DNA from 4 places in the Hymenobacter monticola genome. Region 3 is predicted to be linked to each of the others. Evidence: riboswitches for the same ligand, from Rfam matches in the RefSeq annotation. Region 3 holds a riboswitch; each other region holds the start of a gene.

Region 1 (2,194 bases), 980 kb from region 3:
GTAGCAGCGGTTGAAACCCCTGCGCCGGCCGTGCTCACAGTGGATATCAACTTCAAGCCCCAGCTCACACACTTCGTGCCCGTGCGCCTGACCGTGGATACCGAAGGCCGGCGCCTGGCTACGCCGCTGCGCGTGGGCGGCTCGGGCGACATGTTGAGCCTGGTGGGAGCCACGGCGTTTCTGGAGCTGCCGCCGGAGCCGGCCGTGTTTCTGGCGGGCAGTGCGTGGCCGTGCTGGGTGCTGTAAGCTGGCTTTTATGGTTCTTTAGTTGAACTTCTGGCCCCGGACTGCGTACAGCAGCCCGAGTCGCAGCGCCAGCGGCTGAGTGTTGAGGGTGGCCCGGCGCACTGGCCACCGTCTTTTTTCTCACCGGAAGCCACCCGAATTATGCCGACGAAAAAAGCAAGCACCGCCAAAAAAGACCCCTGCTGGAAAGGTTACGAGCAGGAAGGAACCAAGAAAAAAGACGGCAAGACCGTCCCGAATTGCGTGAAGAAAGACTAGCTCTTGTAGCGGCTTTGTATAGCAGAAGGCCCCGGCCTGCGCCCACTTGGCGCGGGCCGGGGCTTTGTTTTGGAGGTAGGCCCACGGGGCCAAATTGATTTAAAGGGTTGCGTCGTATCTTCGCCCTACGCTGCTATCCAGAAAGACCGAGGGACCGGGCCCGATGACGTCTTGGCAACCTACCGCGAGTAGGTGCCAACTCCCGTTTCACCGCTGTTTTTGGTGAAAGAAGATGACAGCCGGAACTGTGCCAGCCCGCACGGGTTTCTTTCTGGATACGCGCTTACGTAGCTATTCGACCCCAGAAAAGAAATGCCCACCGCCACCCTCGCCGCTCCTTCTCCGCTTCCCCAAATCCTGCGCCAGCGCCTGCTGATTCTCGACGGCGCCATGGGCACCATGATTCAGCGCCACCCGCTCACGGAGGAGGACTTTCGCGGCGCCCGCTTCGCCGACCACGACCGGCCCCTGCGCGGCAACAACGACCTGCTGAGCCTCACGCGGCCCGACATCATCAAGGGCATCCACGCCGAGTATTTCGCCGCCGGGGCCGACATGGTGGAAACCAACACCTTCTCGGGCACCACCATTGCACAGGCCGACTACGGCCTGGAGCACGTGGTGTATGAACTGAACTACGAGTCGGCCCGCCTAGCCCGCGAGGCGGCCGATGAATACAGCACGCCCGACAAGCCGCGCTTCGTGGCCGGCGCCGTGGGCCCCACCAACCGCACTGCCTCGCTCTCGCCCGACGTGAACCGGCCCGGCTTCCGCGCCGTGACGTTTGACGAGCTGGCCACTGCCTACCTGGAGCAGGTGCGCGGCCTCGTGGATGGCGGCGTGGACACACTGCTCATCGAAACCATCTTCGACACGCTGAACGCCAAGGCGGCGCTCTACGCCGTGCAGAAATTCTTTGACGATGGGGGCCGCGTGGTGCCCGTCATGATTTCGGGCACCATCACCGACGCCTCGGGCCGCACGCTGAGCGGGCAGACGGTGGAGGCATTCTGGAACAGCATCAGCCACCTGCCGCTGCTGAGCGTGGGGTTGAACTGCGCCCTCGGTGCTCACCAGCTTAAGCAGTACGTGGAGGAGCTGAGCCGCATTTCCGACGTGCACATTTCGGCCTACCCCAATGCCGGCTTGCCCAATGCTTTCGGTGGCTACGACGAGTCGGCCCAGGAATTTGCGGCGCTGGTGGAAGACTATTTGAAAGACGGCATCGTGACGGTGGTGGGTGGCTGCTGCGGCACCACGCCCCAGCACATCGCCGAACTGAGCAAGCTGGCCGAGCGGTACAAGCCGCGCGAGTTGCCGACTGAGTTGCAGCCCGCCACCCACCTCAGCGGCCTGGAGCCATTCGACATCAAGCCCGAGAGCTTGTTTGTGAACGTGGGCGAGCGCTGCAACGTGACGGGTTCGCGCGCTTTTGCCCGGCTCATTCGCACGGGTGCTTATGAGGAGGCGCTGGCCGTGGCCCGCGTGCAGGTGGAGGAAGGCGCCCAGGTGCTCGACATCAACATGGACGAGGGCATGCTTGATTCGGAGCAGGCCATGACGACGTTTCTGCACCTCATCGCCTCCGAGCCCGACATTGCGCGGGTGCCGGTGATGATAGACTCCTCGAAGTGGAGCGTGATTGAGGCCGGCCTGAAGTGCGTGCAGGGCAAGAGCATCGTGAACTCGA
Region 2 (2,194 bases), 490 kb from region 3:
ACCCACCACGTTCACGGCATCGGCCACGAAGTTGGAAAGAGCGTTGATGTCGTAGAACAGCACGTCGCCGGTGCGGTCGTCGATGAGGTATTCGATGCCGCCCACGTCGATTTTGGCGGCGGCCACGATGCGCTCCACGGCGGCAATTACCTCAGCCGGCGGCGTGAAGGCTTCCACCTGAATCCCTTTTTTCGGCGCCTCCGTGAGGCAAAACTCGGCCGACTGTTCCTCCGGAATCTGGCAGATTTCGGCCGGGCACAGGTTGAAGCTCTCGCCGGTGGTGTACACCTTCATGGCGTAGAGGAACTTGCCGTCCAGCGTTTCCACGCGGTGGATGTTGCCGCCGCGGGGCGTCACGTACTCCTGCACCAGGGCAGTCTGGTCAATGCCGAGGTCTATCTGGTTGGCGTCCACGGCCGCTTGCAGGCCCTCAATGGTGTCGAAGCGGATGATGCCCGCGCCGCTGCCGCCGATGTTCACCTTCACCACGATGGGGAAGCGCAGCTCGCGGGCCGCGTCCACGGCGCGCGAGGCGTGGTTGATGACGCGCGAGGCCGGGTACTTCAGCCCCAGCGACTCAAACAGCGAGAGCTGCCGGGCCTTGTTGGTTTCGATGCTGGTGGCCACCGAGCCGTTGATGATGCGCGTGCCGATGCGCTCCAAATGCGTGGCGTAACCGGCCGTGTGGAAGATGCCCTGTCCGTGCCCGCGCAGGTAGGCCGAGGAGCTCATGCGGTTCACCACCAGGCTGTAGCGGCTTTCTTTTTCCGAAGGGTTGAAGAGGTGGTGGGCGGCGTCAATCTTCTCGTAGGGCAGTCCGCGGCGGTCCAGCTCGGCAAAGAGCGGCTTGAACCATTCGGGGTGCTCGAAGTAGATGCCAATGGGCTTTTGAACAGCAGACATACTTGGAAATAAAGTAGTTGAAATACAGGCAAGCGGGCACGCTGCTCAACGCAGGTGGTGAACTGGCAAAGCCCGAAATGAGAGGAGGATTTGGCCGCCCAGCGCCTTGCGCCAGGCCACGGCCGAACAAGGATGAGAAACCTCGACGGATATGCGCAACACCGCAGCCGCACATGGCGGCCCGGCGAAGCCAATATGCTCCGGTTTCGGTTTAGCTACCCGCGATGAAAAAGAGGCACCGGGTTAAGCCAGGCAACAACAGCAACAACACGCCATGCCAGCCCGGTGCATCAGCGCCAGACGGGCATTAAAAGCTGTAAAAATTGCGGGTTGGTTGTTGGAGGCTTCCACGGCAACTTGTTTTTATATGGTCAGGAATTGGCACCGTTTCAGGAATATCCCAGATGGTTGCCGACGCGTCGTAGAGCCTGTCTCTCAGCGTCTCTGTATAAAAACAATCCTTTGGGGAGAAAGAATTGATACGGCAAAGATACAGCAAGGCCCTTCGATTTGTTCAAACCGAGGGGCCTTGCTATGAAAAACGGGTTATTTCCGCAGCGCCAGTCGCAGCCCGCCCATCAGCCAGCGGGTGGGCATCTGAGCGCCCAGCAGGTCGGAATACTTCTCGTTGAACAGGTTCTGCACCTGGCCCGTGAGCCACAGCCGCTGAGGCAGCAAGGCCACTTCGAGCCGGGCGTTGAACACCGTGTACTCGGCGTTATTTGTGCGGTTGATGGCTGCGGCAGTGCTGGCGTCGCGCTGCTTCCAGAGGCCGCTGAGGCTGCCGTTCACACGCTTTGAGGTTAGGCTGACTGTGCCTGACACTACCTGGCGGGCAATGTTGGCGAGGTACTGCGAGGCGATGTTGTCGGCATTGCTCACCTTCACCAGCATATAGCCCACGCTGCCGTCAAAGCGGGTGGTAGGTGAGAATTGGCGCTGGTACACCAGCTCCGTTTCCAGGCCGCGGGTAGTCACGTCGAACAGGTTTTGGGCGTAGCGGTAGGTGGCGGCGGGGTTGAGGTTGGTGAGGCCGCTGGCCTCGATGACGCGGGCGCCGGGCGTGGGCACGTAGTCAATCTGGTTGTTGCCCTTGCGCAAAAAGCCGGTGGCTTTCACCGTGAAACCGGGCAGCGAGCGGTAATCGGCGCCCGCCTCGTAGTTCATCGTGCGCTCGGCCTGCAAGCCGGCGTTGCCCACGTTGAAGCCGCTGGGCACGGTGCCAGCCCGGCCGTTGGCGTTATAGCGCTCGGTGAAATCGGGCGCGCGAATGGCCCGGCCGATGGCGCCG
Region 3 (2,194 bases):
CTGCGCCAAATCGGCAATCAGGTCGTCGGCGGCTTCCAGGCCGATGGAGAGACGCAGCAGGCTGTCGGCGAAGCCGGCGGCGCGGCGCGTTTCAGCCGGGATGGCCGTGTGCGTCATCGAGGCGGAGTGGCACACGAGGCTTTTGCCGCCGCCCAGGCTCACGGCCAGCTTGAAATATTGCAGGCTGGTAGCCAGCTGCGTGGCTGCCTCCACGGTGTCATCCTTCAGCACCAGCGCAACGATGCCACCGAAACCGTCGGGCTGCTGTTGCTTGGCCAGGGCGTGGCCCGGATGCGACGCCAGCCCCGGGTAGTACACGGCTTGGATTTCGGGCCTGGTTTGCAGGAACCGGGCCACCTGCAGAGCCGTGCGGCAGTGCTGGGCAATGCGCAGGTGCAGCGTTTCGAGCCCGCGGATGACCAGGAACGAATCGAACGGGCCCAGGATGGCGCCGGAGGCGTTCTGGATAAACTGGATTTGCTTGCCCAGTTCCTCGGTGGCCGCCACCACGGCCCCGGCAATGAGGTCGGAATGGCCGCCCAGGTACTTGGTGGCGCTGTGCACCACTAAATCAGCGCCCAGCAAAAGGGGCTGCTGCAGCACCGGCGAGGCAAAGGTGTTATCGACGCACAGCCAGGCGCCGGCGGCGTGGGCCAGCTCGGCCAGCCCGGCAATGTCGGATATTTTGAGCGTGGGGTTGGAAGGCGTTTCCAGCCACACCAGCCGGGTGCGGTCGGTGATGGCGGCCTGTACCTGGGCCAGGTCGGCGGTGTCGCAATACACGATGTCGATGCCAAAACGGCGGTACACGTGCTCGAACAGGCGGAAGGCGCCGCCGTAGATGTCGTCGATGGCCACAATCTGGTCGCCGGTCGAGAGCAGCTTGAGCACGGCGTCGATGGCGGCCATGCCGCTGGCGAAGGCGTAGGCCGAATGGCCGTGCTCGAGGCCAGACAGCAGCTTTTCCAAGGCGCTGCGGGTGGGGTTGGCGGTGCGGGAGTAATCGTAGCCCTTGTTGACGCCCGGCGACTCCTGCACGAACGTACAGGTCTGGTAGATAGGCACGGCGAGGGCGCCGGTGAGCTCGTCGACGGGAAAAGACTGAATGAGTCGGGTGGAGGCTTGCATGGGTTGTTGGCGTTTTTGTGGTTGAGACGAAAACGCACCCGCTTACCTAAGCACTTTCAAGATTTCTCACCGGAAAGGCATAAAAAAAGCCCTTCCGACAAGTCAGAAGAGCATCCCGCTGCAGTCGGGGCACATCTTGTAGACTTATCTTCTCCTGAACCGGCCAAAGCCGACTCAGAACAGGATTTAGCACCTGGCATTGCTGCTGGTTGCTAAGGCATCGCAGGGCCTGTCCCTCCGCCTTTCTTGATAAGTGCTCCGTATGAGGGAGCGCGCTGCAAATATAGCGGGCAAGTAAAACCGCGCAAGTAGTCGGCCTCAAAAATCCTTTTTACTCCGCTTACCTCCGCTGGCCTCATGCGTCCTTCCGCTCCCTCCCCTCTTTCCCTCACCGACCGGCTGGCCCTGCAGCGCACCCGCCTCGCCAACGAACGCACCTTGCTTACCTATGTGCGCACCTGTCTGGCGTTGGTGGGGTTTGGGCTGGCCCTGCTGCAGTTCCATCCCGAGCGCGGCGGCCGACTGGGCTACATGGCCTTGGCCGTGGCAGCCGTGGTACTGCTGGTGGGGCTGCTGCGCTTCCGCGTGCACCGCCGGCAGCTGGCTGCCTGCGAGCGCCCCAATTAGCGGCGCGGCTCCTGCGGTTTAGCGCTCAATATGCTTCACCTTGGCCTCGTCGAGGTCAAGCTGGGCTTCCTGCTGGCGCAGCACCTCGTCGTCGTAGGAGTCGTGGTGGCGCAGGTGCTCCAGCGTCTGGCGCTGCACGTTCAGCACATCGAGCAGCACCATGTGGTACTGGCGTAGGGCGGCGCGGCCGGCGTCGTTCACTTCCAGCGAGTTGAGGGTGCGGGCGGTGAGGTTGATTTCGGTTTGCATGCGCTGCTGCAGGCGGGCAATGAGCTCGTTGGCCTCGGTTTCGGCGGGGTACTGGCGCTGCAGGTGCTTCACGGCGGCCTCGCGCATGTGCAGGCGCACACCGGCTTCCTGCTCCTCCAGGGGCATGCGGTCGTCGTTATCGGCTATTTTGGTGAAGCGGATGATGGCCGGCAGCGTGAGCCCCTGCAGC
Region 4 (2,194 bases), 1.4 Mb from region 3:
ATGGGACTCTTTGATTTTCTCAGCGACAAAGGCGAGCAAAAACCCGTAGAGCCCGCAGCGAAACCGGCTGCTGGCGGCACTGATTTTTTCGGAAACGCCGCCGACGCCCAACCGGCTACGACCGGCGACTCGTACACCGTGGTGAGCGGTGACTCGCTTTCTAAAATTGCCAAAAACCACTACGGCGACGCCGCCAAGTGGCATCAGATATATGAGGCCAACAAGGCCACAATCGGCGCAAACCCTGACCACATCGAAGTGGGCCAGGTGTTGACGATACCTAGTCTCTAGGTACTTTTTTGCAGAAAAAAGGTGAGAAAAGCCACTCTGTTTCAGGGTGGCTTTTTTGCGTTTATATTAATCATAACCAACTGCCATCCTGAGCGCAGCGAAGGACCTTCTCACGTCAGGAAGCTTTGACGTGAGGAGGTCCTTCGCTGCGCTCAGGATGACAGCTGGCTTGAGCCAGCGAAAAATATTTTTCGCTTTTCGCATTGCCCATCCAAAAATTTCTCCCGTACATTTGCCCTACCAACGCGGTACTCCCTGCTAACGGCGGGAAGTTTCAAGTTTTATACAGAAGCGGCGAGAGACTAGGCTCCCTGACCCGCTGGCAACCATCCTCTGCGAAAGGTGCCAATTCCTACCCACGGCGGCTTCGGCCACCTTGGGGCATATGATTCGAGTGCCATGGAATACTCCGCTGAATCCGCTTTCTTGAACCCGACTGCTCCGGCTGCTTTCCGCGCCGTGGTTTCGGGTTTTTCTGTTTTGGCCCTTGCCGGCCAGCTCCACGCCACGCGCCCGGCACGAATGCGAATGTGCTGTTGCTGCCCGTGTTGTTGCTAAGCTGATTTCAGCTTAGGCTCCCCCTCCCCTCCTTTCTGGATTTTCTGGTGGCTTGCCACGGCCGGCGCGCGCCCTTTTGGGCTCGCGCGGCTGGGTTCGGGCCGCCGCTTCAACACGGGCTATTCGGGGGATTATTACGTCATAAAGCGCTTACCCAAAGCATTTTGGCAAATCCAAACAATTCATCATTACGGGTTTTCAATCCCCCAAACGCAACCGCATCATGTCCGCTCCCTCCCTGCACTTCGAAACGCTGCAACTCCACGCCGGCCAGCAGCCCGACCCCACCACCGGCTCGCGCGCCGTGCCCATTTACCAAACCACCAGCTACGTGTTCAAGAATGCCGAGCACGGCGCCAACCTCTTTGCCCTGAATGAGTTCGGCAATATTTACACCCGCCTGATGAACCCCACCACCGACGTGTTTGAGCAGCGCGTGGCGGCGCTCGAAGGCGGCGTGGCGGCCCTGGCCACCAGCTCAGGCCAGGCAGCTCAGTTTATTGCCCTGAACAACATCCTGCAGGCCGGCGACAATTTTGTAAGCACGGCCTTCCTATACGGCGGCACCTACAACCAGTTCAAGGTGGCATTCAAGCGCTTGGGCATCGAGGTGCGCTTTGCCGATGGCGACAACCCGGCCTCTTTTGAGGAGTTGATTGACGAGAAAACCAAGGCCATTTACCTCGAAACCATTGGCAACCCCAGCTTCAGCATTCCCGATTTTGAGGCCATTGCCGCCATCGCCAACCGGTATGACCTGCCGCTGATTGTGGACAACACCTTCGGCGCGGGCGGCTACCTGTTCCGGCCCCTGGAGCACGGCGCGCACATCGTGGTAGAGTCGGCCACCAAGTGGATTGGCGGGCACGGCACCAGCATCGGCGGCGTGATTGTGGACGGCGGCACCTACGACTTCGGCAACGGCAAATTTCCGCAGTTCACCGAGCCCAGCGAGGGGTACCACGGACTGGTTTTCAATGACGTATTCGGCAAGGGCGGGCCGTTCGGCAACATCGCCTTCATCATCCGGGCCCGGGTGGAGGGCCTGCGCGACTTCGGCCCCTCGCAGAGCCCCTTCAACGCCTTCCAGCTGCTGCAAGGCCTCGAAACCCTGAGCTTGCGCGTGGACCGCACCGTGGAAAACGCCCTGAAAATTGCCACCTGGCTGGAGCAGCACCCGCAGGTAGAAAGCGTGAACTACCCCGGCCTGGCCAGCAGCCCCTACCACCGCCTGGCGCAGAAATACCTGAAGCGCGGCTTCGGTGGCGTGCTGAGTTTCCGCATCAAGGGCAGCAAGGAAACAGCCACGCAATTCATCGACAACCTGAAGCTCATCAGCCACCTG

The links. Region 3 has a riboswitch for S-adenosylmethionine ahead of MTP16_RS22625 (trans-sulfuration enzyme family protein). Riboswitches for the same ligand answer to the same signal wherever they lie in the genome.
Region 1: another riboswitch for S-adenosylmethionine. It lies ahead of metH (methionine synthase); the one in region 3 lies ahead of MTP16_RS22625 (trans-sulfuration enzyme family protein).
Region 2: another riboswitch for S-adenosylmethionine. It lies ahead of MTP16_RS20615 (ATP-grasp domain-containing protein); the one in region 3 lies ahead of MTP16_RS22625 (trans-sulfuration enzyme family protein).
Region 4: another riboswitch for S-adenosylmethionine. It lies ahead of MTP16_RS05095 (O-acetylhomoserine aminocarboxypropyltransferase/cysteine synthase family protein); the one in region 3 lies ahead of MTP16_RS22625 (trans-sulfuration enzyme family protein).

The regions. Positions count from the first base shown of each region.
Region 1 is NZ_CP094534.1:777,028-779,221, forward strand. It holds gene MTP16_RS03470 (molybdopterin molybdotransferase MoeA) at 1-246, shown strand, start outside; SAM riboswitch class I at 635-743, shown strand; gene metH (methionine synthase) at 817-2,194, shown strand, end outside.
Region 2 is NZ_CP094534.1:4,918,632-4,920,825, forward strand. It holds gene MTP16_RS20615 (ATP-grasp domain-containing protein) at 1-903, opposite strand, end outside; SAM riboswitch class I at 1,264-1,358, opposite strand; gene MTP16_RS20620 (TonB-dependent receptor plug domain-containing protein) at 1,450-2,194, opposite strand, start outside.
Region 3 is NZ_CP094534.1:5,409,590-5,411,783, forward strand. It holds gene MTP16_RS22625 (trans-sulfuration enzyme family protein) at 1-1,128, opposite strand, end outside; SAM riboswitch class I at 1,270-1,384, opposite strand; gene MTP16_RS22630 (YidH family protein) at 1,486-1,755, shown strand; gene MTP16_RS22635 (Na+/H+ antiporter) at 1,774-2,194, opposite strand, start outside.
Region 4 is NZ_CP094534.1:1,182,073-1,184,266, forward strand. It holds gene MTP16_RS05090 (LysM peptidoglycan-binding domain-containing protein) at 1-291, shown strand; SAM riboswitch class I at 570-683, shown strand; gene MTP16_RS05095 (O-acetylhomoserine aminocarboxypropyltransferase/cysteine synthase family protein) at 1,073-2,194, shown strand, end outside.